DNA from 3 places in the Micromonospora sp. NPDC049275 genome. Region 1 is predicted to be linked to each of the others. Evidence: riboswitches for the same ligand, from Rfam matches in the RefSeq annotation. Region 1 holds a riboswitch; each other region holds the start of a gene.
What was found. A riboswitch is a leader RNA that binds a small molecule or an ion and turns the genes downstream of it on or off. The one in region 1 is predicted to bind cobalamin.
Positions count from the first base shown of each region.

Region 2: another riboswitch for cobalamin. It lies ahead of ACGFIE_RS24415 (ribonucleoside-diphosphate reductase subunit alpha); the one in region 1 lies ahead of ACGFIE_RS02850 (ABC transporter substrate-binding protein).
Region 3: another riboswitch for cobalamin. It lies ahead of cobN (cobaltochelatase subunit CobN); the one in region 1 lies ahead of ACGFIE_RS02850 (ABC transporter substrate-binding protein).

Region 1 is NZ_JBICSN010000001.1:601,900-611,832, reverse strand. Features, by position in the region: gene mqnE (aminofutalosine synthase MqnE) at 1-389, shown strand, start outside; gene ACGFIE_RS02870 (hypothetical protein) at 413-850, shown strand; gene ACGFIE_RS02865 (DUF4229 domain-containing protein) at 921-1,193, shown strand; gene ACGFIE_RS02860 (C39 family peptidase) at 1,312-2,649, opposite strand; gene ACGFIE_RS02855 (M14 family metallopeptidase) at 2,873-4,750, shown strand; cobalamin riboswitch at 4,874-5,019, shown strand; gene ACGFIE_RS02850 (ABC transporter substrate-binding protein) at 5,103-6,032, shown strand; gene ACGFIE_RS02845 (FecCD family ABC transporter permease) at 6,199-7,263, shown strand; gene ACGFIE_RS02840 (ABC transporter ATP-binding protein) at 7,323-8,114, shown strand; gene ACGFIE_RS02835 (VOC family protein) at 8,086-8,859, opposite strand; gene ACGFIE_RS02830 (ABC transporter permease) at 8,953-9,690, opposite strand; gene ACGFIE_RS02825 (ABC transporter ATP-binding protein) at 9,702-9,933, opposite strand, start outside.
Region 2 is NZ_JBICSN010000009.1:86,893-96,825, reverse strand. Features, by position in the region: gene ACGFIE_RS24440 (carbohydrate ABC transporter permease) at 1-286, opposite strand, end outside; gene ACGFIE_RS24435 (ABC transporter substrate-binding protein) at 289-1,557, opposite strand; gene ACGFIE_RS24430 (FadR/GntR family transcriptional regulator) at 1,708-2,478, shown strand; gene ACGFIE_RS24425 (family 43 glycosylhydrolase) at 2,899-4,716, shown strand; gene ACGFIE_RS24420 (ribonucleotide-diphosphate reductase subunit beta) at 4,861-5,856, opposite strand; gene ACGFIE_RS24415 (ribonucleoside-diphosphate reductase subunit alpha) at 5,895-8,219, opposite strand; cobalamin riboswitch at 8,410-8,629, opposite strand; cobalamin riboswitch at 8,827-8,901, shown strand; gene ACGFIE_RS24410 (CbtB domain-containing protein) at 8,960-9,163, shown strand; gene ACGFIE_RS24405 (CbtA family protein) at 9,154-9,918, shown strand; gene ACGFIE_RS24400 (histidine phosphatase family protein) at 9,915-9,933, shown strand, end outside.
Region 3 is NZ_JBICSN010000002.1:404,095-414,027, forward strand. Features, by position in the region: gene ACGFIE_RS07275 (aldo/keto reductase) at 1-500, shown strand, start outside; gene ACGFIE_RS07280 (hypothetical protein) at 581-1,243, opposite strand; gene helR (RNA polymerase recycling motor ATPase HelR) at 1,262-3,424, opposite strand; gene ACGFIE_RS07290 (hypothetical protein) at 3,694-4,029, shown strand; gene ACGFIE_RS07295 (MBL fold metallo-hydrolase) at 4,080-4,931, opposite strand; cobalamin riboswitch at 5,128-5,257, shown strand; gene cobN (cobaltochelatase subunit CobN) at 5,537-9,205, shown strand; gene ACGFIE_RS07305 (VWA domain-containing protein) at 9,202-9,933, shown strand, end outside.

The sequences.
Region 1 (9,933 bases):
ACGGCAAGATCCGTAACCGGATCCAGGCGCGCACCACGATGGCCTCGCCGGCCGAGTCGCTGAAGACGTTCGCCGTGTCCCGGCTGCTCTTCGACAACGTGCCGCACCTGAAGAACTTCTGGGTCATGCACGGTCTCTCGGTGGCCCAGCTCTCGCTGAACTTCGGCGTGGACGACCTGGACGGCTCGGTGGTCGAATACAAGATCACCCACGACGCCGACTCGTACGGCACCCCGAACACCATGCACCGCGACGACCTGCTGCACCTGATCTGGGATGCCGGGTTCCAGCCGGTCGAGCGGGACACCCGCTACAACGTGGTCCGGGAGTACGACAAGGCGCCGTCGCTGGCCGAGCGCCGCGCCGAGCCGCAGCAGGTCTGGGCCTGAGGCACCACGTACCCTCGCAGTCGATGACCGAGCAGCGCGGATCCGAGCAGCAGGGCGGGTTTCCCCGGCGGGACGCCGAGGGACGCGTGCGTACCCTTGGTGACCTGCTCGGGGTGTGCCTGGCCGGCCTGGTGATCGGCGTGCTGGCGCTCGTGTTGTTCGAGTGGGCGTTCGCCTCGTTCGGCGCCGGCGACTTCGGCCACACCAACGGTTGGCTGGCGGTGATCCTGCCGGCCTGGCTGTTCTGGGACGACTTCCGGGCCTGGGATTTCGGTGCGGCCCGGGTGGTGGCGGCGCTCGTCGCGCTTGCCGTCGCGCTGCTCGTGGGGCTGGTGGTCGCCGGGTTGGGTGCCGGGTTCCCGGCGCTGCTGTCCGGCGCGTTGGGGGCGGCGGCGTTCACAGTGGCGTACGCGATGGTCTGGTTCCCCGGCGTCCGTTGGCTGGCCCGCCGGACCGGCTGACCCCGACCGCCCGCCGGGCGGGTCGACCTCCGCCGACACCGGCGGGCGAGCAGAGAGCGGAGTGGTGCAGGTGAGCGCGGCGGTCAAGTACACGCTGGGCCGGGTCGGGCTGTTCGTCGCCGTGTTGGCCGGCCTCTGGCTGGTCGACATGAACGTGTTTCTGAAGTTGATGCTGGCGCTGGTCTTCTCCGCCGCGCTCTCCTTCTTCCTGTTGCGCGGCTGGCGCGACGAGATGGCCGCTGAGATGGCCGACGCGGCCGACCGCCGCCGCACGGAGAAGGAACGTCTCCGCGCAGCCCTGGCCGGCGAAGACCAACCCCCCACCCCGCCCACCGACTCCTAGAGTTGATCATGAAGTTATTGCCGCGACACGCCGAGTAGTCGGGCAATAACTTCATGATCACCGCGCCGGGGTGGGCCCCGGGGCCGGGCCGGTGGGCCGGGTGGGTGGGGTGCGGGGGCTACCAGTTGGTGGAGCCGGGGACCTTGGGCCAGGGCTTTGACGTCGGCTTGATCAGGTACGCGACGCCGCCCGAGCCGCCGGAGACTCCGCCGCTGGCGTTTGTGCGCTTGGTCCGCAGCCAGATCTGCTCGAACTGCGCACGCTTGTAGACGTTGCGCACGACGTCGTTGCTCGACGACGCGGGGTCGTTGACGATGACGTCGCCGTCGGCGGTGAAGCCGATCACCACGAACAGGTGCCCGGAGGTGCCGTAGTTCGCCCCGTCCAGCTCGCTGGCGAGGAAGGACTGGCTGGTGACCACGGGGATGCCGGCGGCGATGAAGCGCTCCAGCTCGTCCAGCGAGTGCAGTCGGGTCACCCGCCCCTCCAGCCCGGGGAAGCTGGCCGCGTACGCGGTGTTGAACGGCCAGTTCCCGGCGCCGTCGTACGCGTAGTCGTAGGTCATCCGGGCGGCGTGGTTCACCGTCGGATCGGGGTAGGTCGGGTCCACCCAGGAGGTGTCGGCCGCCGACGGCTTGCGCCCCCAGTACTCGACGACCATCTCGGTGGAGGTGGGCGAGCACCACGCCTCGCCGCCGCCGTCGTACTCGGGGTAGTGCCCGGCGTGCACGTTCTGCGAGTAGCGCGGCACCGGCAGCTCGACGCCCCAGGCGATGTGCCCGGCGCTCGGCGGGACGGTGAACCGGTCCGGCACTGTGGAGCTCATCGCGCCGAGCATCCGTACGACAGGCGCGGCGGTCTGCCCGGGCGCCCGGTAGAGGGTCAGCCGCAGCTGGTACGACCGCAGCAGCACTCCGGCGTCGGCGTCGTCGATGCTGAACGTGTCCGTCCAGATCGTCGACCAGGGGTCGCCCTGTTCGTCGACGCTGGTCCGCTTGATGTCGGTGTCGCCGGACGCCCAGCGGCCCAGCACGTACCAGGGGGTCTGGTCGCCGCTGGTGTAGCCGCCCTGCATCTCCACCTGGATCCAGGTGCCGGCGGGGGTCTCGGCGTTCCAGGAGGCGATCAGCTCGGTCGCGTCGAAGCCGATCCGGGTCACCGGCGAGGTCCAGGTGCCGTACTCCCAGGTGCGGGTGGTGCCGGTGTGCGGGTCGGCGTACTCGATGGTGCCGGCCGGGCGGGCCAGGGTGACGCCCGCTCGCGCGCCGGGCACGACGCGGGTGCCGTCCTGGCTGCCCCGGTGCCAGTCGGCGGGGCCGGACCAGTCCTGGAAGGTGATCTGCTCGTCGTGGGCGGGGGAGGGCGGCCGGGCCGCCGTCGCGGGGGCTGCGGTGGCGAGCAGGGTGAGCGCGCTGACGCCGGCGAGGGCGGCCGCGTGCAGGCGGGGACTGGCCATGGGTGCTCCGCGGTGTCGAGAGGGGCATCGTCGCTGGTCAGTTTTCCGCTTGGAGGGAAGTTTCGCCAGATGTTCAGCAGTAGAAAATCTTTGCCGCCGCGATGGTCCACCTGGGATGGACGGGACGGCATCCAAGGCAGCGAGCAATATTGATATGACCATGTGACTGATGGTGAAGTGTGCTTCACCGAGCGGGACATCCCGCCCTCCGAGGAGGTAGTCCATGACCCTGGACAGACCCCACCCTCTCCGTCGCGTCCTGGTGCTCGCCGTCGTCACCGGGCTGGGAATCGTCACCGTCGCCGCCGGACCTGTCGCCGCCCAACCGGCACCCGACCGGACCGCCGAGCCGGCCGCCGCCGGCTACCGGGTGCTCGGGCCCCGGACCCTCGCCGAACGCAACGCGGTGGCCCGCACCGGGGCCGCAATCGACTACTCCGAACACGGCGTGCTGCACATCTCGGCCACCGCCGCCGAGGCCGCCGCCATCGGCAAGCTCGGCTTCCGGTTGGAACCGCTCGCCCCGCCGCCGAACGCCGAACGCGGCGCCGGCGAGGTGGGCACCCTCGCGTTCCCGCCCGCCGACTCCAACTACCACGACTACGCGGAACTGACCGCCGTCGTGAACCAGGTCGTCGCCGACCATCCGGCCATCGCCCGCAAGACCAGCATCGGTACGTCGTACGAGGGCCGCGACCTGATGGCCGTGAAGATCTCCGACAACGTCGGCACCGACGAGAGCGAGCCGGAGATCCTGTTCAACGCCCAGCAGCACGCCCGCGAGCACCTGACCGTCGAGATGGCGATCTACCTGCTCAACCTCTTCACCGACAGCTACGGCAGCGACTCCCGGATCACCAACCTCGTCAACGGCCGGGAGATCTGGATCGTGCCGACCGTCAACCCGGACGGCAGTGAGTACGACATCGCCACCGGCTCGTACCGGTCCTGGCGCAAGAACCGCCAGCCCAACAGCGGCTCGTCAAACGTCGGCACCGACCTCAACCGCAACTGGGGCTACAACTGGGGCTGCTGCGGCGGCTCCTCCGGGTCGACCTCGTCGGAGACCTACCGTGGCCCGTCCGCGTTCTCCGCGCCGGAGACCCAGGCGCTGCGCAACTTCGTCAACGGCCGGGTGGTCGGAGGCGTCCAGCAGATCAAGGCGAACATCGACTTCCACACGTACTCGCAGCTGGTGCTCTGGCCGTACGGCTACACCACCGCGAACACCGCCACCGGAATGAGCGCCGACCAGTACAACACCTTCGCCACCATCGGTCAGCAGATGGCGGCCACCAACAACTACACCCCGGAGCAGTCCAGCGACCTCTACATCACCGACGGGGACAGCCTCGACTGGATGTGGGCGACCCACAACATCTGGGCGTACACCTTCGAGATGTACCCCGGCTCGTCCGGCGGCGGCGGCTTCTACCCACCCGACGAGGTGATCACCGCGCAGACCACCCGCAACCGGGAGGCGGTGCTGCTGCTCAGCGAGTACGCCGACTGCCCGTACCGGGCCATCGGCAAGCAGTCGCAGTACTGCGGCGGTGGCGGCGGCACCACGGTCTGGTCGGACACCTTCGAGACCGCCACCGGCTGGACCACCAACCCGGCCGGCACCGACACCGCCACCCTCGGGGCATGGGAACGGGGCGCCGCCCAGGCCACCACGTCCTCCGGCGCGAAGCAGCTCACCCCGTACGCCGGATCCAACGACCTGGTCACCGGTCGGCTCGCCGGCTCGGCGGCGGGTGACCACGACGTCGACGGGGGCGTGACAAGCGCCCGGTCCCCGGCGGTGGCCCTGCCGTCGTCCGGCACGCTGACCCTCTCGCTGGCCTGGTACCTGGCGCACGGCTCGAACGCCTCGTCGGCCGACTACCTGCGGGTGAGCGTGGTGCACAACGGCGGCACCACAGCCCTGCTCACCCAGGCCGGCGCGGCCGCCAACCGCAACGGGAGCTGGGCGGTGGCGAACCTCAACCTCACCCCGTACGCCGGCCAGTCGGTGCGGATCCTCGTCGAGGCGGCGGACGCCTCCGGCGCCAGCCTGGTGGAGGCGGCTGTGGACAACGTCACCATCACGGCCTCCTGATCGGGTGGGGCCCCGTTCCGCCCCTGCGGGGCCCCACCACCCGCTCCCGAGACTCCGGATCCGGGACATATGCCGCCCCTACGTCCACCGCATCGATCGACGGGTTCTGATCAGCACTTGATCGATTCGGCACGTCCCGGCGGTGCGCTACCGTCTTATCGACCACTCCGCAGCGAAGCCGGTGCGAAACCGGTGCTGTCCCGCAACTGTGATGCCCCGCCCGACGGTGGGGACGAGCCAGGTCGCCTGCGGACGGGTCGCGAAACGCGCTCTCGAGGAAGGGCGCCTCGTGGGCGGGCGTACGGAAGTCCTGTCGGCGAAGCACCACACTCCTCGACCGACAGGAGGCCCCATGTCCAGACGTACCCCTCGGCTCCTCGCCGCGACCCTCGCGGTCGCCGCGCTCGCCCTCGGCGCCTGCGCCGAGAAGACCGACGACAAGCCGGCCACGGGCACCGCGGCCGCCAGCTACCCGGTCACGGTCGGCGCGCTCACCCTCGACAAGCGTCCCGAGAAGATCGTGTCGCTCTCGCCCAGCGCCACCGAGATGCTCTTCGCTATCGGCGCGGGCCCGCAGGTGAGCGCGGTGGACGACCAGTCCAACTATCCGGCCGACGCGCCCAAGACCGACCTGTCGGGCTTCCAGCCCAACGCCGAGGCGATCGCCGGCAAGAACCCCGACCTGGTGGTGCTCTCCAACGACACCAACAAGATCGTCGACCAGCTCGGCAAGCTGAAGATCCCGGTGTACCTGACCCCGGCGGCCACCACGCTTGACGACTCGTACGCGCAGATCACCGACCTGGGCAAGCTGACCGGGCACGCCGACCAGGCCGCCGACGTCGCCAGCCGGATGAAGGACGACATCGCCAAGCTGGTCAAGGACCTTCCGCAGCGCACCGAGAAGCTCACCTACTACCACGAGCTGGGCCCGGAGCTGTACAGCGCGACAAGCAAGACGTTCATCGGCTCGATCTACAGCCTGGTCGGCCTGACCAACATCGCCGACCCGGCCGACGCCGACGGCAAGAACGGCGGCTACCCGCAGCTGTCCCAGGAGGTCATCGTCAAGGCCGACCCGGACTTCGTCTTCCTGGCCGACTCCAAGTGCTGTCAGCAGAACGCCGACTCGGTCAAGGCCCGCAGCGGCTGGTCCGGCCTCACCGCCGTGAAGAACAACCAGGTGGTCACGCTTGACGACGACATCGCCTCCCGCTGGGGCCCCCGTGTCGTGGACCTGCTCCGGGTGATCATCGACGCGGTCGCCAAGGTGCCCGCGTGACCGACGTCCGTCGGTGACCGGGACACCGCCGATGGCCGCCCCGCCACCCGCCAACCCGCCGGCCGGGACGCCATCCTCGTCCCGGCCCGGCGGGCCGCCGTCCGTCGCTGGATTGCCGTCTCCTGACCGGCCCGGCGGGCTGCCCTCCGGCAGTCGGGACGCGGGGTTGCCCCCCGCCCGGTCGCGGCCCGCCGGAGTGCGCAAGCGCTGGTTGGTCGCCGGCGTCCTCGCGGTGCTCGTCGCGCTCCTCGCCGGGGTGTCGCTCGGGCCGGTCAGCCTGCCGCCGGGAAGCGTCGCCGCCGAGCTGCTCAACCTGATCCCCGGGGTGCACCTCGACAGCGGGCTGACCGAGCGCGAGATCGCCATCGTCACCGAACTGCGGCTGCCCCGGGTCGTGCTGGGCCTGCTCGTCGGCGGTCTGCTCGCCCTGGCCGGCGGCTGCTACCAGGGCGTGTTCCGCAATCCGCTGGCCGACCCGTACCTGCTCGGCGTGGCCGCCGGCGCGGGCCTCGCGGTCACCGCGGTGATCGCCCTCGGCGGCGTCGGTCGACAGGGCGCGATCTCCGGGCTGCCGTTGACCATTCCGCTTGCCGCGTTCGCCGGCTCGCTGCTCGCCGTGACGATGACCTACCTGCTCGGCGCGGCAGGCGGGCGGAGCAGGTCCCCGGCGATGCTGATCCTGGCCGGGGTCGCGGTCTCCGCGTTCCTCTCCGCCGGGCAGACGTACCTGCTCCAGCGGCACTCCGACAGCATCCAGCCGGTCTACTCCTGGCTGCTCGGCCGGCTGGCCACCGCCGGCTGGCACGACGTGCTGCTGGTGCTGCCGTACGCCGCCCTGACCACGGTGGTGGTGCTGCTGCACCGCCGCGAACTGGACGTCCTCACGGTCGGCGACGACGAGGCGAAGAGTCTCGGCCTGCACCCGCAGCGCTCCCGCTACCTGCTGATCGCCGCCGCGTCGCTGGGCACCGCCGCGGCGGTCTCCGCGACGGGGCTGATCGGCTTCGTCGGCATCATCGTGCCGCACACCGTCCGGCTGCTCGCCGGGTCGAGCTACCGGGTGATCCTGCCGCTCTCCCTGCTGTTCGGGGCCGCGTTCCTGGCCCTGACCGACGTGGTGGCCCGAACCGCCGCCGCCCCGACCGAGGTGCCCATCGGCGTGGTCACCGCCCTGCTCGGCGGCCCGTTCTTCGTCCTCGTGCTGCGTACCGCCCGACGGGCACTCCTGTGAACCCCGAGTCCGCCACCAGCCCGGCCGGCAACGCCGCGCGTCCCGCGGGCGCTGGCCCGTTGGCCGTCGAGGTGTGGGGGTTGCACGTCAGCCTGGACGGCACGCCGGTCCTCGCCGGCGTCGACCTCACAGTCGTGGCCGGCGAGTGGGTCACCGTGATCGGCCCGAACGGCGCCGGCAAATCCACACTGTTGCGCGCCGTCGGCGGCCTGCTGCCCGCGCCGCAGGCCATCACCCTGTTCGGTACGCCGAGCGCCGCGCTGCGCCGCCGCGACCGCGCCCGGGTGGTGGCGACTGTGACGCAGTCCCCGGTGGTGCCGCCCGGCATGTCGGTGCTGGACTACGTGCTGCTCGGCCGCACCCCCTACATCCCGACGCTGGGTCGGGAGTCGACAGCGGACATCGCCGCCGTGCACGAGGTGCTGGACCGCCTGGACCTGACCGGCTTCCACCGCCGCGAGCTGGCGACCCTCTCCGGGGGAGAACGACAGCGGGTCTTCCTCGCCCGCGCGCTCGCCCAGGGCGCGACGCTGCTGCTGCTCGACGAGCCGACAAGCGCGTTGGACATCGGCCACCAGCAGGAGGTCCTGGAGGTGGTCGACCAGTTGCGCCGCGCGCACGGCCTGACGGTGCTCGCCACCATGCACGACCTCTCCCTGGCCGGCGAGTACGCGGACCGGATGGTGCTGCTGGCCGACGGTCGGGTGGTGGCGACGGGAACCCCGCACGAGGTGCTCACCGAACATCTCCTCGCCACCCACTACCGGGCCAGCGTCCGGGTGATCCCGGGCACCAACGGCCCCCTGGTGGTCCCCGTCCGGCCTAGCTCCGGTCGTCACCCAGGTCGATGACCGAGAAGAGGGCGCCCTGGGGGTCGCGGAGGGCGGCGAATCGGCCGGTCGGGATGTCGCGGGGTGGCACCAGGATGGTCCCGCCCAGTTCGGCGGCGCGAGCGGCGGCGGCGTCGGCGTCGGTGACCGCGAAGTACACCGTCCAGTACGCCGGGAGATCGGCGGGGAAGTCGTCGGCGAGCGGCGGCATCATCCCGGCGACGACCCGCGCGCCGAGCCGCCACCCGGTGTACGTCATGCCGCCGACCGGCTGTTCGTCCGGCTGCCACCCGAACACCAGCTCGTAGAAGACCTTCGCCCCTTCCGGGTCGGGGGTGACCAGTTCGTTCCAGCTCATGGCTCCGGGCACGTTGAACGCCTCGGCGCCGGGCATCGCCAGTGGCTGCCAGACGCTGAACGTGGCGCCCGCCGGGTCGGCGAACACCGCCATCCGGCCCCTGTCGAAGACCTCGAACGGCGGCACCACCACCTGCCCGCCGGCCCGCTCGACCCGGCCGGCGACGAGTTCCGCGTCGTCGGTGGCGACGTACGTCGACCAGATCGGCACCTGGTCGGGTATCGCCGGCGGGCCGACACCGGCCACCGGTCGGCCGTCGAGCAGGAAGACCGTGTAACCGCCCGCCTCGGGTTCCGGTGTCACCCGTCCGGTCCAGCCGAACAGCTCGGGGTAGAAGCGCCGCGCGGCGGTCAGGTCCGGGGTGGCCAGGTCGGCCCAGCACGGCGTACCCGGCGGGACGGTGCTCACGTCAGACCCCTCTCGGCCGGCGGCCACGGGCGGCCCCCCTGCCGGAATCCTGGCACCGTCCCGCCGTCGTACGGGGCGGAAACGGACGAATCGTCAGCTGAACCGGCGACCCTCGTCCCGTCGGTACGCCCAGGCCGCGAGCGAGGCGAGAAGCACGACCCAGACGCCGAGCATGATCAGCGCCAGCGGCTCGACCCGGTAGTCGCCGACCGCCGACCACATCAGCTCGGCCGCGCCCCGGGTGGGCAGGAACGGTGCGATGGTCTCGATGAACCCGGGCGCGTCTCCCGGGGCGGAGAGCAGCCCGCCACCGAATGCGAGCGGCAGGAAGACGATCTGCGCCACCACGATCGCCGCCTTGCTGGGCAGCGAGTAGCCGATGGCCAGCCCCATCAGCGTGAACGGCACCGAGATGACGGCCACCGTGGCGGCGGTCAGCAGGAACGCCAGCGGAGTGACCCGGGCCGGGGTCAGCGTCGCGCCGATCACCACGACCGGGATCAGCGAGAGGTACGTCAGCGCGAGGCCGGCCAGCACCCGGCCCGCGAAGCGAGGCGTGGGCCCGGCCGGCAGAGTCCGCGTGTACGGGCTCCACGGCTGGTCGCGATCCTCGGCGACACCGGCGCCGTACTGGAAGATGTTGGCGCTCATCACCGAGAAGGTGATCATCGAAGCGGTGGCGAAGGTGGCGCCGACCGCGTCGTCGCCGATGAACGGCACCACGAAGAAGATCATGGCGGCGGCGGGGAAGAAGGCGCTGCCGACGACTGCCACCGGGATCCGGATGATCTCCAGTAGCTGGTAGCGGGCGTGGACCAGGGCGAGCTGCACGGTACGCCTCCTCAGAGGGTGGTGGGTCGACCGCCGGCAGCGGCGGTGGGCTGGTCGTCGGCGGCGGTCGGGTCTCCGGCACCGGTCTGGCTGGGTGCGCTGGCCGGGGCCACGCTGCCGACCCGCTCTCCGGTGCTCGGCCGGTCGCCGCTGGTGATGGCGAGGAACGCCTCCTCCAGCGAGGTGGGCCGCACCTCCAGGTCGGTGAAGGCCGCTCGGGAGTTGACAAGCGCGCGGATCAGC
Region 2 (9,933 bases), on a different contig from region 1:
GCAACAGGTCGACGTAGTTGTCGAAGCCGACCACTGCCCCGTCGCGGTCGCCGTCACCGGTGAAGGAGAAGTTGACGCCGAGCAGCAGCGGGTACAACCGCAGCAGCACGAGGATCAGGACGGCCGGGGCGACCAGCACGAAGGGCGCGAGCATCTCGGCGCGACGGCCGCCGGCGAGGCGCCGGGGAACGGCACGGCGGCCCGACGGCTCGGGTACGGGCGGGACCCCGCCGGCCCGCCCGGCCGAAGCCGAGCGGACCGACGGGAGCGAGTTACCGATCGACACGATCAGCCCGCCGTGTCCGCGGCGGCCATCTGCTTCACGACCTCGTCGACGCTTATCGAACCGCTGAGCAGCTGCTGGGAGAGCCTGCCCATCAGGTCGAGCGCCTTCGAGGAGAGCGCCACGTGCGGCGCCGGCTTGCCGGCCTTGAGCGCGCCGACGATCGTGGTGACGGCCGGCCCGGACTGCGACACGTCGATGGTCGTGTCGGCGGTGATCGCGCCGGCGTTGGCGTAGAACGCCTTCAGGGCGTCGGTGGAGGTCAGCGAGCGCACCAGGTCGGCGGCCACCTTCGGGTCCTTGGTCCACTTGGCGACCGCGTAGCCGATACCACCGTCGTACGGCAGGCTCGGGGTGGCGCCACTGGTCACCGCCGGGGCCATCATGACGCCGAGCTTCTCGGGCGTGATGAACTCGTTGAAGTCCTTCCAGTGCCCGATGTCGGACATCAGACCGATGATGTGGGCGGCCTTACCGGACTGGAAGACGGCGAAGGCATCGTTGAACATCGCGGTGGAGTTGGCCCCGTCGTTGTTCAGCTTGGCGGTGCCGGTCTCCTTCCACAGCTCGAAGATCTTCTTCACGTTCGGCGACTTCCAGTCGCGCTTGCCGGCGATCCAGTTGTCGTACTCCTGCGGGGTGAGGACGCCCGACGCCATGGCCGACAGGAAGAACTGGATGCCGATGCCCTCCTTGTTGCCCTGGGCGAAGCACTTGGCGCCTGTCTTCTGGGTGATGGTGGCGCAGTTGGCGACGAACTCCTGCCACGTCGTGGCCGGCTTCGCCGGGTCGAGGCCGGCCCGCTCGTAGAGCGCCTTGTTGTAGTAGATCGGGTGGCCCTGCAGGGTCACCGGAGCGGCGTAGGTCTTGCCACCCTTGGCGAACGCCTCCCAGCCGGCCAGCCGCTGCCGGTCCTCGCCCACGTACTCGTCGAGCGGCTGGAGCGAGTCCACCCGGTCGCGGATCTGGCCGCCACCGTTGAACAGGATGACGTCGGGACCCTTGCCCGACTGGATGGCCGCACCCAGCAACGTGTAGTACTGATCGAACGGCTGGGCCACAAATTCGACCTCGACGTCCTTATGCTTCTTGGCGAAGTCCGCCTTGGCCTTCTCCACGTACTGCGCGGAGCTGGCCTCGCCGGACTTCCAGTCCCACACGACCAGCTTCTTGGCCGAGCCTCCGGACGACGAACCCGAACCTGTCGCGCTTCCACAGCCAGCCAGGGCCAGCCCTGCAACGAGGACCGCGGCCCACACTGCTCGTTGCTTCATCGTTGCTCACCTTCATATGGGGAGTGGCCGAGAACCGGCCGTCGATGCAAGATTGACGAGAACGTAACTCGTATGACGTCTGACGTCAACGGTTGCCCTTACACTGGGGCGGACTCGTGGGCCCGCTCCCGCGGCTACGCGGAGGTGAACGTGACGACATCGAACCAGTCGACCGTCAACGGCACGACGGCACCGGCCTGGGCCCGTCGCCCGACCAACCTGGCTCAGGCGATCACGGCCGAGCTGGTGACCCGGATCGTGCAGGGAGTGCACCCCTCGGGCACACCGCTACCCCCCGAGCCGGTGCTCTGCGAAACCTTCTCGGTGAGCCGGACGGTCATCCGCGAGGCGGTGAAGATCCTGCAGGAGAAGGGGCTCGTCCAGGTCCGCCAGGGCAGCGGCACGATGGTCACCTCGCCCTCGGCGTGGGACATGCTCGACGAGCTCGTCCTCGCGGCAACCATCGCCGTGGACGACACCCTCGCGATCCTCGACGATCTGGTGGTCACCCGGCGGGTGCTGGAGTCCGACATGGCGAACGTGGCCGCCCGACTCGCCGACCAGGAGACCATCGACCGGCTGCGTGCTCTGGTGAACCGGATGGACGAGCTGGTGGACGACCACGTCACCTACCACGAGCACGATCGCGCCTTCCACGACACGGTGATGCAGGCGTCCGGGAACCGCATCGCCCGGGGCGTCGTCCGGTCCCTGGAGAGCCAGGTCGTCAACACGGCGCGGTACATGGGCAAGACCGAGCGGGCCCTGTGCGTGGCATCGAACCAGGGGCACCGGCGCATCTTCGAGCGCATCGCCGCCCACGACCCCGACGGCGCGGCACAGGCGATGTTCACGCACATCACCGAGGCGTGGCTCGTCCGGCGCAGCGGGCCGGGCAGCCCGACCCGACTGCAGCGCTGACGACCCGGCACCGAGGCGTTCATGACCTGGCCACGTGCCGCGTGCGACCCGGAGCCGACCGGCCCGCCACGACGACGTGGAAATCCAGATCCGTCCATCGCTTGAGAATGTTAGCGATAACAGACTACCCTCAGGCCGCAGAGGCGAAGGGCACGCTTCACCGCTCCACTCGATCCGTAGAGGTCGATGGAGTCGCGCATGACCAACGCCCGCTGGTGGGTGTCCGGGCCTCCCTCAGGGACGTTGATCACCGCCGCTGACGACGGCGGGCCGCCGCGCGTGGGAGCCACGGTGGACGACCGGTCCCGCCTGCCGTTCTCGCCGCACGGCCACCATCGAGGCCCCGAAGCGACACGCGGCGCCCCGCCGGCGAGACCGACGGACCGTGCCCTCCCGTCGTGACCCACCCTGGAGGTACCGATGCACCCCGCACCGCCACCGCTCACGAGGAACCGGCTCCGACGCGGCGCCGCGTGGCTCGTGAGCCTGCTGCTCATCGCGACGCTCACTCCGGCCACGGCCGCCCACGCGGACAACCCCATCGTCCAGCACATCTACACCGCCGACCCGGCTCCCCTGGTGCACGACGGGCGGGTCTACCTCTACACAGGCCACGACGAGGACGGCTCCACGTACTTCACCATGAAGGACTGGCGGGTGTGGTCGTCGGCCGACATGGTCAACTGGACCGACCACGGCTCACCCCTGAGCCTCAACACCTTCAGCTGGGCGAGCGCCAACGCGTGGGCCGGCCAGGTCATCGCCCGCAACGGCAAGTTCTACTGGTACGTGCCGGTGACCGCCCGGGCGACCAACTCGATGGCCATCGGCGTCGCGGTCGCCGACAGCCCCACCGGGCCGTTCCGGGACGCCATCGGCCGTCCGCTGGTGGGCAACGGCGAGATCGACCCCACCGTCTTCATCGACGACGACGGCCAGGCATACCTGTACTGGGGCAACCCGAACCTGTGGTACGTCCGGCTGAACGCGGACATGATCTCCTACAGCGGCAGCGCCACAAAGATCCCACTCACCACCGCCGGGTTCGGCACCCGGACGGGGAACGCGAGCCGGCCGACCCTCTACGAGGAAGGTCCGTGGGTCTACAAGCGCAACGGCATCTACTACAACGTGTTCGCGGCGGAGTGCTGCTCCGAGTTCATCGGTTACTCGACGGCGACCGGCCCGACCGGACCCTGGACCTACCGAGGGACGATCATGCCCCGCCAGGGGGCCAGCTTCACCAACCACCCCGGGGTCATCGACTTCAACGGCGGCTCGTACTTCTTCTACCACAACGGAGCGTTGCCCGGCGGCAGCGGGTACACCCGCTCGGTGGCAGTGGAGAAGTTCACCTACAACACCAACGGCACCATCCCGACGATCACCATGACCACGACGGGCGCGCCCCAGATCGGCACCCTGAACCCGTACGGGCGGCAGGAGGCCGAGACCATCGCCTGGGGCTCCGGCATCGAGACCGAGCCGGCCAGCGAGGGCGGGATGAACGTCGGGTGGATCGAGAACGGGGACTACATCAAGGTCAAGGGCGTGGGATTCGGTACGGGCGCGACGTCCTTCTCGGCCCGGGTCGCCTCGGCCACGTCCGGTGGCACGATCGAACTGCGCCTCGGTAGCCCCACCGGCACCCGGGTGGGCAGCTGCGCGGTGCCGGGCACCGGCGGGTGGCAGACCTGGCAGACCGTCTCCTGCCCGGTCAGCGGCGCGACCGGTACCCAGGATCTCTACCTGCGCTTCACCGGCGGCAGCGGCAACCTGTTCAACCTCAACTGGTGGCAGTTCCAGGCCGGCGGCACCACGACGCCCACCCCGACCCCCACCGCGACGTCGTCGCCCACCCCGACCCCGACGCCCACTCCGACGACGACCCCGACGTCCACTCCCACCCCGACGCCGACGGTCCCGGCCGGGCAGTCCTGCGCGGTGACCAACACCGTGGTCAACACCTGGCAGGGCGGATTCGAGGGGCGGCTGACGGTCACCAACTCCGGGGCCTCCTCGCTGAGCGGATGGCGGGTCACCTTCACCCTCCCCAGCGGCCAGACGGTGTCGCAGGTCTGGAACGGCGCCCTCACCCAGACGGGCAGCCAGGTGACAGTCGCGAACGCCGCCTACAACGGGCAGCTCGCGCCGGGCACGTCGACCACCGCGGGCTACCTGAGCACGAGCGCCACCAGCACGCCTCCGACCATCACCCCGACCTGCTCCCCCGCCTGACAGTCACCCACCCCCAAGAACACCCCCGCCCCACCCCCACCTCGCCCGCCGCCGACGTTGATCATGCAGTTGGTGCCCCTGACACGCCGATAGGGAGCAACAACTTCCTGGTCGACGGGGTGGGGAGGGGGTGGGGTGGGGGTCCTAGAAGTCGTCGTCGAAGGCCACCGAACCGGTCACACCCACCTGGTACGCCGACACCCGCCGCTCGAAGAAGTTGGACAGCTCCTGCACGTCCTGCAACTCCATGAAGGCGAACGGGTTGGCCGACCCGTAGTGCCCGGCGATGCCGAGCTGGGCGAGACGGCGGTCGGCGACGTGCTGGAGGTACTCCCGCATGTCCGCGAGAGTGAGACCGGGCACGCCCTGACCCACCAGGTCCTCGGCGAACTGGACCTCACACTCGACCGCTTCGATGAGCATCTGGCGGACCTGGTCGGCGAGATCGTCATCGAACAGGTCGGGCTCCTCGGCGCGCACCGTGTCCACCACGTCGAACGCGAACGCCATGTGCATCGACTCGTCGCGGAAGACCCAGTTGGTGCCGGAGGCCAGGCCGTGCAGCAGGCCACGGGAGCGCAGGAAGTACACGTACGCGAACGCGCCGTAGAAGAACAATCCCTCGATGCAGGCGGCGAAGCAGATGAGGTTGAGCAGGAACGCGCGCCGGTCCTCGCGGGACCGCAGCTCCCGCAACTCCCCGAGCGAGTCGATCCAGCGGAAGCAGAACTCGGCCTTGCGGCGGATCGAGGGGATGTTCTCGATCGCGGCGAAGGCGGCGAACCGCTCGGTCTCGTCGGGCACGTACGTGTCGAGCAGGTTGAGGTAGAACTGGACGTGCACGGCCTCCTCGAACAGCTGCCGGGACAGGTAGAGGCGACCCTCCGGGCTGTTGACGTGCTGGTAGAGGTTGAGCACCAGGTTGTTGGCGACGATCGTGTCGCCGGTGGCGAAGAACGCCACGAGGCGGCTGACCAGGTGCCGCTCGGCCGGCGACAGCCGGTCCAGGTCGGCGAGGTCGGCGTGCAGATCGACCTCCTCGACCGTCCAGGTGTTGCGGATCGCGGCGCGGAACCGGTCGAAGAAGTGCGGGTAGCGCATCGGGCGGAGAGTGAGATCCATCCCGGGGTCGAGCAGCATGTGCGTGGTCCTCGTGTCGGTGGTGGTGTCGGGAACGGTCACTGGCACGCCTCGCACGACTCGGGGTTCTCCAGCGAGCAGGCCAGCGCCTCGGCGTCGACGGTGACGGGTGCGACCGCGCTGACGGTTGCCTGCTGGATCCGCGTGGCGGGGCGTGAGCGCAGGTAGTAGGTGGTCTTCAGCCCGGTCTTCCAGGCGTACAGGTACATCGAGGAGAGCTTGCCGATGGTGGGCGAGGCCAGGAACAGGTTCAGCGACTGGGACTGGTCGATGAACGGCGCGCGGGCGGCCGCCAGGTCGATGAGCGACCGCTGCGGCAGCTCCCACGCGGTGCGGAACAGCTCCCGCACGTCGGCCGGCAGCTCCGTCACGGCCTGCACCGACCCCTCCGCGCGCCGGATCGCCGAACGGATCCGCTCGGTCCACAGGCCACGCGCCTTCAGCTCGCCGACCAGGGCCGTGTTGACCTGGAGGAACTCCCCGGACAGGGTCTCGCGCTTGAACAGGTTGGACACCTGCGGCTCGACGCACTCGTAACAGCCGGCGATCGAGGCGATGGTCGCGGTCGGCGCGACCGCCACCAGCAGCGAGTTGCGCAGCCCGTACGCCCCGACCCGCTGGCGCAGCGCGGCCCAGCGCGCGGTCTGCGTACCCTCGACGCCCCACAGGTCGGGCTGGAGCTGGCCCCGCGCGGCCCGGGTCTGCGCGAACGCGGGATGCGCCCCGAATTCGCGCGCCAGGTCGGCGGAGGTCTCCAGCGCGGTCAGGTACAGCTCCTCGCTGATCCGCGTGGACAGCTCCCGCGCGGCCGGCGAGTCGAACGGCAGCCGCAGCGCGAAGAACACGTCCTGCAGGCCCATCAGCCCGAGCCCGACCGGCCGCCAGCGGGGGTTGCTCGCCGCGGCCTGCGGGGTCGGGTAGTAGTTGATGTCGATGACCCGGTCGAGGAACGTCACAGCCGTCCGGACCGTGGCACGCAGCCGTTCCCAGTCGATGCCGCTCTCGGTCAGGTGGGCGGCCACGTTCACCGAGCCGAGGTTGCACACCGCGGTCTCGGCGTCGCTGGACACCTCGACGATCTCGGTGCACAGGTTGGACAGGTGCACCACGTTGCCGGGCTCGGCCGTCTGGTTGCACAGCCGGTTGGCCGCGTCCTTGAAGGTCATCCAACCGTTGCCGGTCTGGGCCAGGGTCCGCATCATCTTCCCGTACAGCTCGCGCGCCGGCACCTGCCGCACGAAGCGGCCCTGCGCCTCGGCCGCCCGGTACGCGGCGTCGAACCGTTCCCCCCACAGGTCGGGCAGCTCGGGCACCTCGTCCGGGTCGAACAGCGACCACACCTCGTCGGCCTCGACCCGGCGCATGAACTCGTCCGGGATCCAGTTGGCCAGGTTCAGGTTGTGGGTACGCCTCGCGTCCTCGCCGGTGTTGTCCCGCAGCTGGAGGAACTCCTCGATGTCCGGATGCCACGGCTCCAGGTAGACGCAGGCCGCGCCCTTGCGTCGACCGCCCTGGTTGACCGCCGCGACGCTCGCGTCAAGGGTGCGCAGCCACGGCACGATCCCGTTGGACTGGCCGTTGGTGCCGCGGATCAGCGCACCCCGGGACCGGACCCGGGAGTACGCGATGCCGATGCCACCGGCGAACTTGGACAGGTTGGCGACCTGGGCGTAGCGCGCGTAGATCGAGTCCAGCTCGTCGCGCGGCGAGTCGACGAGGTAGCACGAGGACATCTGGGTGTGCCGGGTACCGGAGTTGAACAGCGTCGGTGAGCTGGGCAGGTAGGCCAGGCTGGACATGAGCCGGTAGAAGTCCACCGCCTCGTCCGGCGTACGGGACAGGCCGCAGGCCACCCGCAGCAGCCAGTACTGCGGGGTCTCCAGCACCAGCCGGCTGGTGGGGTGACGCAGCAGGTACCGGTCGTAGACCGTGCGCAGGCCGAAGTACTCGAAGCGACGGTCGCCGTCGGCGTCGACGGCGTCGTCGAACGTGCCGGCGTGCGCGGCGACGAACGCGGCGGTCTCGTCTCCGATCAGGCCCTCGGCGTGGCCGGCCCGGATCGCCGCGCTGAACGAGGTGACGCCCTGCCGGCGTACCTCCCGCTCGACGTGGCTGGCCAGCAGCCGGGCGGCGAGGCGCGAGTACTGCGGCTCCGTACCGATCATCTCGGCAGCGGTCTGGATGGTCAGCCGGTCCAGCTCGGCCGTCGTCGCGCCGTCGTACAGGCCGCTGATCGTGCGGGTCGCCACCCGCAGCGGGTCGACGTCGGGCAGGTCGTCGGCCCAACGCTCGACCGTGGCGACGAGCTTGCGCACGTCCACCGGCTCGCTGCCGCCGTCGCGTTTGCGGACCTGCGTCGGCATACGCCCCAGGGCCGTGTCGCCGTCGGCCGGGGTCACCTCGGTAACTGTCACCACTCACTCCTCGCGAGTTTGAGGACCTGATGGCCCTCGGCGCGAGGCGACCGACACCGACGGACGCCACGCCGACGGCGGCGTGGATCCGAAAGGCGTCGGCCGTCCCACGCGGCCTCGGACCACCGCCCACCCGGATGCGGGTACGCGGCGCGCTGGCAGGTCTTCGGACTCGCGGGCACGACCGGGGTCACCCGGTCTCCTACTGGCCGTCGCTTCCCAGGCCAGATGGCGGCCCAGTGCTGATGACGGCTGTCGTTCCCACTCACCGCTGCGGGGCAGTCCCGGAATTTCACCGGGTTCCCTCTTGCCTCGGCCACCCTGGGGTGAGTGGCCGAACCAGCTGCGGTCGACACCATATATAGGGGCGACAGGGTTTGTCACACCCCACATGTCGGGGCCGGGCGTGTCGCGGCCGCCCGCGACGGCCGTCGTCGATCCGGTCGACGCCCTCGGGTGGGCGGCCGTGGGGCAGCGTCGTGATCGGACTTCGTCGCCGGCTTGACCGAGGAGAACCGGCACCGATACGGTCGACCCACATCTGCGGCGACGCGAGGGAAGCCGGTGAGAATCCGGCGCGGTCGCGCCACTGTGAGCGGTCCCCGGCCTGGGGAGCCGCGAGCCAGGACGCTCGGTCGTCCGCAGCCTTGCGATGGGGACGCGTCATCCCCGAGGAGGTTCGTGCACACATGTCCAGTTCCACGTCCAGCCAGCCGCTGGTGCACCCCGCTGTCCCGACCCGTCTCCTGTGGACGGTCCTGGCCACCGTCGCCGTGCTCACCCTGCTGGCCTATCTCGTCGCCTTCGACCAGGGCGCGGTCTCGCGCAGCGGGATGTACCTGCACGAGCTGATGCACGACGGCCGGCACCTGCTCGGTGTCCCGTGCCACTGACCGGCACCGCACCCACGTTCGTCACGGTTCTCCTGCGCGGGCTGCTCGCCGGCCTGGTGGCCGGTCTGCTCGCCGGAACGTTCGCCTACGTCGTCGGCGAACCCCACGTCGAGGCGGCCATCGCCATCGAGGAGGCGGCGACACACGCCGAACCCGCCACCGGTGGGCACCAGCACGACGAGGACGCCCTGGTCAGCAGGAACGGCCAGCGCGGCGGGCTGTTCCTGGCCACCGCACTGTTCGGCGCCGCGATGGGTGGCCTGCTGGCCACGGCGTACGTCCTGCTGACCCGGCGGCGACGGACCCCTGACGACGGACGGTCCGGGCTGCTCCTGGCCGGCGGCGCGCTGCTCGGCGCGGTGATCGTGCCGTTCCTCAAGTACCCGCCGAATCCCCCGGCCGTCGGCGACCCGGCCACCATCAACCAGCGCACGGTCACCTACCTGCTGCTGGTGGTCCTCGGGCTGGTGGCGGTCTGGTCCGGTTCGCTGGGCTACCGGTCGGTCGGCGCACAGGCGCCCGTGTGGCTGCGCGCCAGCGCGGCGGTCGGCGGTTTCCTGCTGGTCACCGGCGTTGCCTACGTGGTGCTGCCGTCGTTCCAGGAGGTCCCGGGTGACTTCCCCGCCACGCTGCTGTGGAGCTTCCGGCTCGCCTCCCTCGGCACCCAGGTGGTGCTGTGGACCGGGATCGGCCTGCTCTTCGCAGCCCTGATGCACCGGCAGCGCGCGGTCGCCGACGCACAACCGGCCGGGTGAGCGCCACCAGCCTGC
Region 3 (9,933 bases), on a different contig from region 1:
AGTTGGACGTGGTGAACCTGCGCCTGGGCCGGGGACCCGGCCCGGTGCCGTTGGCCGAGCGGTTCGGCGTTCTCGCCGAGCTGCGCGCCGCCGGCCTGATCCGCCACCTCGGGCTGTCCGGCGCCCGGCTCGAGCACCTGGACGCGGTGGCGGACATCGCGCCAGTGGTCTGCGTGCAGAACAACTACGGCGTGGACGCGTACCGGGAGCAGGACGCCTTCGTGCACGCCTGCGGCGAGCGGGGCATCGCCTACGTGCCCTTCTTCGCGCTGGCCGGCACCAATCGGGAGGCGGGCGCGGGCGCTGCGCAGGGCCCGGCCGTCGAGGCGGTCGCCCGGGCCCACGGCGTCACCCCCCAGCAGGTACGCCTGGCCTGGACGCTGCACCAGGGCCCGCACGTCCTCGCGATCCCCGGCACGGGCGACAAGGCCCACCTGGAGGAGAACATAGCGGCCGCCGCCCTGCGCCTAACGCCCGAAGACCTGACCCACCTGGGGTGAGCCCTGTCCCCGGCCCACCAGCCCGGTGATCATGAAGTTGTTGTCGTCGATGTCGGCGTGTCGTGCCGCTAACTTCATGATCACCGGAGCCAGACCCGGAGGGGGCCTGCGGGGAGGAAGCCGGCTTGGCGGGCGGGTGGTAGGTCGGGGGCCGTCTCGTAGCCGACCAGGGCGACGCCGGGCCGGGTGGCGACGACCCCACGCCAGATCGCGGCGGGGTCGCCGGTGTTGGCGAACAAATTGGAGACGCCGGACGGGTCGTCGCCGCTGACCACCGCCCCGCCGACGACCGCGCCCCGCTCGTCGTGGCGGGCCAGCACGCGGACGCGCGGGACGGCCAGCAGCGCCGGGCGGAACAGCTCCCCGCCGCCGTGCGCGCTCGCCCAGGCCGCCAGCCCTTCCGCGCTGGTGACCGGGGTGAGCGGCGGGTCGGTGAGCGGATCGGTGGGCGGGCGGTGGATCCAGTGCGCCTCGAAGAGCACCCGGAACCCGTACGCCGAGAGGTCGAGGTCGGCGAAGCTGTCCTTCACCGACGCGCCCGCCCCGGCGTCGATCCGCGCCAGCAGCGCCTCGGGGTCGACGCCGGGGCGCAGGGTGACCGCGTCGGGATACCACTGCGGGGAGCGGCGGGGCACCGACCACGCGTCGGCGTCGATCCGGCCGGTCAGCCCGTGGCTGGCGCACACGGCGGCGCACCAGTGCGCGTTGTCGTACGCCGCCGCCTCTCGCACGTCAGTCGACACGTCCGGCAGCCTACGAGGTCAGGAGTTGGTGAGGACGACGAGTCGCTGGGTCGCGCGGGTCATCGCGACGTACCTGTCGACAGCCCCCTGGATCCCCTCGCCGAACGTCTCCGGGTTGACGAGCACTACCAGGTCGAACTCCAGCCCCTTGGACAGCTCCGGGGTCAGCGACCGGACGCGATCCGTCGTCGGTCGGTACGTGGGCTCACCGATGACGCAGGCGATCCCGTCGGCGTGCTCCGCGAGCCAGCCGTCGACGATCGCGTCCAGGTCGTGGACCGATCCGTGGGCCACCGGGATGCCGTTGGCGCGGATCGACGTCGGCACGTTCGCGTCCGGGAGGACGGCCCGGATGACCGGCTCGGCCTGCGCCATGACCTCCTGGGGCGTCCGGTAGTTGATGCTCAACGAGGTCATGGTGACCCGGTCGAGCCCGATGCGCCTCAGCCGTTCCTGCCACGACTCCGTGAACCCGTGCCGGGCCTGGGCGCGGTCCCCGACGATGGTGAAACTGCGCGACGGGCAACGCGACAGCAGCATCTGCCACTGCGCGTCGGTCAGCTCCTGCGCCTCGTCCACGACGATGTGCGCGAACGGGCCGGCCAGCAGATCCGGGTCGGCGCGGGACAGGACTGCCTCGTCGACGAGCGCGTCCTGCAGATCCAGTTGACGCAGGCTCGACAGCACGCCCTCACCGTCGTCGTAGGCGTGCGCCTCGATCAGCTCGTCGACGACGGTGGCCATGCGCGCGCGTTCGGCGGCGATCGTGGCCTCGTGGCGGCGGGCACGCCGGGACGACTCCGGGTCGCCGAGCCGCTGCCGTGCCGCGTCGAGCAGGGGCAGGTCGGACACCGTCCAGGCGCGGGCGTCCGCGCGCCGCAGCCGGCGGATGTCGTCGGGGCCGAGCCAGGGGGCGCACCGGCGCAGATAGGCGGGCACCGACCACAGGTCCGCGACGATCTCCGTCGCGTCGAGCAGCGGCCAGGCGTTGTGGAACGCCGTACGCAGGTCGCGGTTGCGCAGCAGCGACAGGCGTACCAGGTCGTCCGACTCGTCGCCGTCGTACTTCCCGAGCAGGATCGCCAGCAACTCCTCCCAGATCTCGTCCCGCGCCTCGTTGTGCGGGGTGCCGGGTCCGGGCGCCTCGAACGCCTGAGCCCAGTCGTCAGCGCTCAGCCGCAGTTCGGTGTCGCCGGCCGTGACCGTCGTCGCCGTGGTCGGCGGCTCCTCGTAGAACCGCACGGCCGCTTCGATCGCCCGCACCAGGTCGGCGGAGGACTTCAGGCGGGCCACCTCCGGGTCGGTCTCCACGGTCGCCGTGGCACCCTCCGGGACGAGGTCGCGCAGGGTGCAGGTCTGCACGTCCTCCTCGCCGAGGCTGGGCAGGACGTCGGCGACGTACGCCAGGTAGGGCTGGTGCGGCCCGACGAACAGCACCCCGCCGCGGCGCTGGCCGAGGCGCGGGTCGGAATAGAGCAGGTACGCGGTGCGGTGCAGGGCCACGACTGTCTTGCCGGTGCCCGGACCACCGTCGACGACGAGGGCGCCTCGCGATCCGGCCCGGATGATGGCGTCCTGGTCGGCCTGGATGGTGCCGAGCACGTCGCGCATCCGGGCCGACCGGTTGCCGCCGAGGCTGGCGATGAACGCGGACTGGTCGTCGAGCGCCGCGTGCCCCTCGAACCCGTCCGGGGTGAACACCTCGTCCCAGTAGTCGCGGATCCGGCCGAGCGTCCAGCGGTACCGGCGGCGGCTGGCCAGACCCATCGGGTTGGCGTGGGTAGCCCCGAAGAACGGCTCGGCGGCCGGGGACCGCCAGTCGAGCAGCAGCCGACGACCGCCCCCGTCGGTGAGGCCGAAGCGCCCGATGTAGACGGGCTCCGGATCGTCGGCGCTGACGATGCGTCCGAGGCACAGGTCCAGACCGAAGCGACGTAGGGCCCGCAGACGACCGGTCAACCGGCGGACCTCCTCGTCGCGGGCGACCGCCTGGCGCCCCTTGCCGGCGGGTGCCCGGCGCTCGGCGTCGAGGCGGTCGGACAGGTCCGCGATCGACTGCTCCAGGCTCGCCGCGATGACGGCGAAGTGCTGCTCGTCACGGGCGATCAGCGCCGGATCGGCCTTGGCGGCGAGGTTGTCGGGAAGGTCGAACACGGCGTCCGCCGCCGACGACTTGTGCATGTACTGGCTCCCGTTTCCGCAGGTCCTGGCCTTGGACGGGCAATTCTGCGGTACACCTGGGGCCTTGCCGCAAGTCCCCCCATGCGGTATATGTTGGATATGGCGGGAGGTGTGTCGCCCCTCCCGTGCGCCGAGTGTCCCTGCGGCCCGCTGTCCCTACGGCCCGGTGTCCCTGTGGCCCGACGAGTCAGATTTCTCCCACCCGGCGTGCAGCCCATTGCCAGGAATCGGTGCTGAACTGGAGAGGCGTCCGAGGAGAGGGGCTGGGCATGAGCTGGTTCAACAGGCGGTCACGGGGCGCCGAGGCGACCCCGACGAAGCTGGACCGCGAGGCCACCCGGGACGACCTCGCCGCGCTGGAGGCGTTCGTCGCCAGCCGTCGGGGAGTGGAGTTCTACCTGGAACCGGAGACCACCGCGACCGACACCACGGTGGTGGCGATCGCCCACGACGGCGAATGGATCCGCCGCCGCACCGGCACACCCCGCGCCGCGGGCGCCATCGCCCGCAAGCACGCGGTTCCGCTGTACGAGGCGGCCCGCACCGGCTACCCGGAGCGCATGCGCACCTGGAACCGGGCGCACCCGGAGCGTCACGCCCGCTGAGCCTCGGGCGGGGCGCGTCGGGGTCCCGATGACGTGGCTTCGGGGCGGGATCAGTCGGTTTGGACGTACGACCGAGCCTGCTGCAGCGTCATGGGCTCGGCGTGGCTGGAGACGTACCAGCCGTGGTCGTCGTCGAGCAGCCGGCGGATCAGCGCCAGGTCGAGGCCGTCCTCGGGCCGGCGCAGATGTGCCGGTGGCGGGTAGAAGCAGTCGCCCAGCAGCAGGACGCCCGAGTCGGGCACCGACACCACGATCGAGTCCGGCGCGTGCCCGCCGCCGACGTGGCGCAACCGCACCCCGACCGGCAGCTCGTCGGTGTCGGTGAACGTCCGGGCGGGCGGCAGAACGGCGAACCCGTCCCACGAGTCCATGGCGAGCGCCCGGGCCCGGAAGCTCGGGCCGAGGCGTGGATCGGCCCGCACCTGCTCGCGCAGGTAGCGGTGACTCCACGGCCGGGCGGCCTCCGCGCCGAGCAGCGGTACGCCCGAAGCGTGCCCGATGATCTCGACCCCGGGCCAGGCGCAGGCACCCCACACGTGGTCCCAGTGATGGTGGGTGTAGACGAGCCAGCGCGGCTCCGGCAGCCCGGCGGCGGCCAGCGCGGCGCGGATCTCGGCGGCGTGGGCGGGGCTCTGCCCCGCGTCGATCATCACACTGCCGCGCTCGTCGGCGACCACCGCGACACCGGCCTGGACCGCGTCCGGGTCGGGGTCGCCGGGGCACAGCCAGACCCGGCCGGCGAGGTGACGAAACTGCGGGGCGACGATGGCGCTCGACCTCCCGGATCGATAGTGGCCGCTGGATCGGACGTCCCTCGATCCTAGGTGGACCGGTGGCGATCCGCCCTCCCGCCAGGCGACCAGTGCCCGCTTGTCTCCTTCGCTCTGCTTCAGCGGAGGCAACAGTGCCGGCGTCTCTGTGTTGCGTTGGTTGAAGCAGAGCAAAGGGCGCGGACATCGACCCGAAGGCGCCGTCCGAGCGTGTTTTCGAACCCACGCAATCGGCATCTCTCGATCGACGGTGGCCGTTGAGGCGGGAGCCGGGTGGCGTTGACCGGCGGCGCTGCGGTGTGGCAGCATTCGCGGCCTGACGGCAGTGAAGGAAGTCGGTGCGAATCCGACGCGGTCCCGCCACTGTCACCGGGGAGCGATCCCCCCTCGCGAGTCACGGCCGTGTGTCTGCGGTTGGAAGGCCGGGGGAGAGCGTCGATCCGGAAGCCAGGATACTTCGGCCGTCGGGACGTACCCCAGGGCGTGGACACCCGAGGAGGACCCGATGACGCTTGGCGTCTCCATCATCGACGGCGCGTGCCGTTCCCCGCACCGCGGCCGTGTCGTCGCCGCGATCGGCATCGACTCCGTTCACTGCTGAGTTCCGGACCGCGCCGCCCGTCGTCCCCGGCCGTACGCCGGTGAGCGGGCCCGATCGCGGCCTCCGCTGAACCCTGCGCCCATCCGTCGCCAGGCCGCTCCCGCGAGCGTGCCGACGTTACCGTCCGGAGCCTGCCGTGCGCGTTCTGCTGCTCTCCACCGCCGACACCGACCTGCTGGCCGCCCGCGCCAGTGACGCCGACTACCGGCTCGCCAACCCCGCACGGGTCGCCGCCGACGAGGTGCCCGCCCTGCTCGACGGGGTCGACCTCGCCGTCGTACGCCTGCTCGGGGGTCGGCAGGCGTGGCCGGACGGCCTCGCCGCGGTGCTCGCCACCGGCGTGCCGACTGTCGTGCTCGGCGGCGAGGCGGTGCCCGACGCGGAGCTGATGGCCGTCTCCACGGTGCCGTCCGGGGTGGTCACCCAGGCGCTGGCGTACCTGGTGGAGGGTGGGCCGGACAACCTCGGGCACCTGGCCCGGTTCCTCGGCGACACGGTGCTGCTCACCGGCGAGGGGTTCGCCCCGCCCGCGCCCACCCCGGCGTACGGGGTGCACGGCGAGCACCCGACCGACCCGGACCGGCCCACCGTGGGGATCATCTTCTACCGGGCGCACGCCCTCGCCGGCAACACCGCGTTCGTCGACGTGCTGGCCGACGCCGTGCGGGAGGCCGGGGGCAACCCGCTGCCGATCTTCTGTGGCTCGCTGCGCGGCCTGACCACCGGCGCCGGCCCACTCGGGCTGTTCGCCCGCTGTGACGCGCTGCTGGTCACCGTGCTCGCGGCCGGCGGCGCGGTCGCCGCGGACGCCTCCGGGGGCGGCGACGAGGACGCCTGGGACGTCGGCGCGCTAGCCGCCCTGGACGTGCCCGTCATCCAGGCGCTCTGCCTCACCAGCACCCGCGAGCAGTGGGCCGGCAGCGACGCCGGGCTGTCCCCGTTGGACGCGGCCATGCAGGTGGCGATCCCCGAGTTCGACGGCCGGATCGTCACCGTGCCGTTCTCGTTCAAGCGGATCGACGCCGACGGTCTCTCGGTGTACGCCGCCGACGCCGAGCGGGCCGCCCGGGTGGCCGGCATCGCGGTGCGCCACGCCCGGCTGCGGTACGTGCCCAACGCCGACAAGCGGGTCGCCGTCGTCCTCAGCTCGTACCCCACCAAGCACTCCCGGGTGGGCAACGCCGTCGGGCTTGACACCCCGGTCTCGGCGGTCCGGCTGTTCGCCGCGCTCGCCGAGGCGGGTTACGACCTGGGTGACGCGCCGCCACCCGAGGACGGCGACGCGCTGATCCACGCGCTGATCGCCGCCGGTGGTCACGACGTGGAGTGGCTCACCCCGGAGCAGTTGGCCGCCGCCGAGGCCCGGATACCGGGGCAGACGTACCGGCGGTGGTTCGACCAGGTCCCGGCCGAGCTGCGCGAGCGGATGCGGGAGCACTGGGGTGAGCCGCCCGGCGAGCTGTACACCGAGGGCGGCGACATGGTGCTCGCCGGGCTGCGCTTCGGCAACGTGGTGCTGCTGATCCAGCCGCCCCGCGGCTTCGGGGAGAACCCGATCGCCATCTACCACGACCCGGACCTGCCGCCGAGCCACCACTACCTGGCCGCGTACCGCTGGCTGGCCGCGCCGGTCGCGGACGGTGGGTTCGGCGCGGACGCCGTGGTGCACCTGGGCAAACACGGCACCCTGGAGTGGCTGCCCGGCAAGGGGCTCGGCCTGGCCGCCGACTGCGCGCCCGACGCGGTCCTCGCCGACCTGCCGCTCGTCTACCCGTTCATCGTCAACGACCCCGGCGAGGGCACCCAGGCCAAGCGCCGCGCGCACGCCGTGGTCATCGACCACCTGGTACCGCCGATGGCCCGCGCCGAGACCTACGGCGACCTGGCCAAACTGGAGCAACTGCTCGACGAGTACGCGACAGTGCAGGCCCTCGACCCGGCCAAGGTGCCCACCGTGCGGGCGCAGATCTGGGACCTCGTCCGCGCCGCCGAGCTGCACCACGACCTGCACGCCGAGGCGATGCCCGACGCCGACGACTTCGACGACTTCGTGCTGCACCTCGACGGGTACCTGTGCGAGGTCAAGGACGTGCAGATCCGCGACGGGCTGCACATCCTCGCCGACGCGCCGACCGGCGAGCCGCGGGTCAACCTGGTCCTCGCGGTGCTGCGCGCCCCGCAGATCTGGGGCGGCGCCCACGCCCTGCCCGGCCTCCGGCAGGCGCTCGCCGTCGCGTACGGCCTCGACGAGCAGGAGCTGCTCGCGTCGCCCGGTCAGCGGATCGCCCTGCCGGTCGCGCTTACCGACGTGGTGGACGGGCCGGCCGGCACCGCCGCCGACGCGATCGACCTGATCGAGGCCCTCGCGCGACGGCTGGTCACCGGAATGGAGACCCTGGACTGGGACGCCGAGGCCGTCGACGCGGTGGTCGTGGAGGTGACCGGGCAGCAGGTCCCGGACGTCGCCGCCGTGCTGCACTTCGCCGCCACCGAACTGGTGCCCCGGCTGGCGCGCACCACCGACGAGCTGACCAACACCCTCGGCGCGCTCGACGGCCGGTTCGTGCCGCCCGGCCCGTCCGGCTCACCCACCCGGGGCCTGGTAAACGTGCTGCCCACCGGCCGCAACTTCTACTCCGTCGACCCGAAGGCCATCCCGAGTCGCAACGCGTGGGACGTCGGTGTGGCCCTCGCGGACTCGCTGCTGGCCCGGCACCTCGCCGACACCGGCACGTACCCCCGCTCGGTGGGGTTGACCGTGTGGGGCACCAGCGCCATGCGGACCCAGGGCGACGACATCGCCGAGGTGCTCGCGCTGCTGGGCTGCCGCCCGGTCTGGGACGAGCGGTCCCGGCGGGTAACCGGCGTCGAGGTGGTGCCGACCGCAGAGCTGGGCCGCCCGCGCGTCGACGTGACAGTGCGGATCTCCGGCTTCTTCCGTGACGCGTTCCCGCACGTGGTGGCGCTGCTCGACGACGCCGTCCGGCGCGTCGCCGCGCTGGACGAGCCGGACGAGGACAACTACCTGCGGGCGCACGTCGCCGCCGACGTCGCCGAGCACGGCGACGAGCGGCGGGCCACCGCCCGGATCTTCGGCTCCAAGCCCGGGGCGTACGGCGCGGGCCTGCTGCCGCTTATCGACGCCCGGACGTGGCGCAGCGACGCCGACCTGGCCGAGGTGTACGCGGTATGGGGCGGTTACGCGTACGGCCGGGGCCTGGACGGGAGGGAGGCACGCGCCGACATGGAGCGCTCCTTCGCCCGCATCGCGGTGGCCGTGAAGAACCAGGACACCCGCGAGCACGACATCGTCGACTCCGACGACTACTTCCAGTACCACGGTGGGATGGTGGCGATGGTCCGCCACCTCACGGGCACGTCGCCGCAGGCGTACGTGGGTGACTCGGCCATGCCGCACGACGTGCGGACCCGCACGCTGGGTGAGGAGACCCGGCGGGTGTTCCGGGCCCGGGTGGTAAACCCGAAGTGGATCGCCGCGATGCGCCGGCACGGCTACAAGGGCGCGTTCGAGTTGGCGGCCACCGTGGACTACCTGTTCGGCTACGACGCCACCGCCGGGGTGGTGGACGACTGGATGTACGAGCACCTGGCCGCCGCGTACCTGTTCGACGACACGACCCGGGAGTTCCTGGAGCAGTCCAACCCGTGGGCGTTGCGGGGCATCACCGAGCGGCTGTTGGAGGCCGCCGACCGGGGGCTGTGGGCCAAACCGGAGCCGGCCACCCTGGACCGGCTGCGCGACACGTACCTGGCCAGCGAGGGCGACCTGGAGGACCGGGCATGAGCGAGACCGTCACCGCGACCACGACCTATCCGTTCAGCGCGGTGCTCGGCATGGCCGAGATGCGGTTGGCGCTGCTGCTCAACGCGGTGTCCCCGGCGATCGGTGGAGTCCTCGTGCGGGGCGAGAAGGGGACCGCCAAGTCCACGGCCGTGCGGGCGCTCGCCGCGCTGCTGCCCCCGGTACGCCGGGTCGCCGGCTGCCGCTTCGGCTGCGACCCGGCCGAGCCGGACCCGGGCTGCCCGGACGGCCCCCATCCGGCCGACGCCGCCGCCGAGACCCGCCCGGCCCGCCTCGTCGAGCTGCCGGTGGGCGCCGCCGAGGACCGGGTCGTCGGCTCGCTCGACCTGGAGAAGGCCCTCGGCGAGGGCGTACGCGCGTTCGAGCCGGGTCTGCTCGCCGCCGCCCACCGCGGGGTGCTCTACGTCGACGAGGTCAACCTGCTGCACGACCACCTCGTCGACCTGCTGCTCGACGCGGCGGCGATGGGCCGCAGCCACGTCGAGCGCGAGGGCGTCTCGGTCAGCCACGCCGCCCGGTTCCTGCTGGTCGGCACCATGAACCCGGAGGAGGGGGAGCTGCGTCCGCAGTTGCTCGACCGGTTCGGGCTCACCGTCGAGGTCGGCGCCAGCCGGGACCCGGCCGTCCGGGTCGAGGTGGTGCGCCGCCGGCTCGCCGCCGACGCGGACCCGGTCGGTTTCGCCGCCCGTTGGGCCGATGCCGACGCGGAG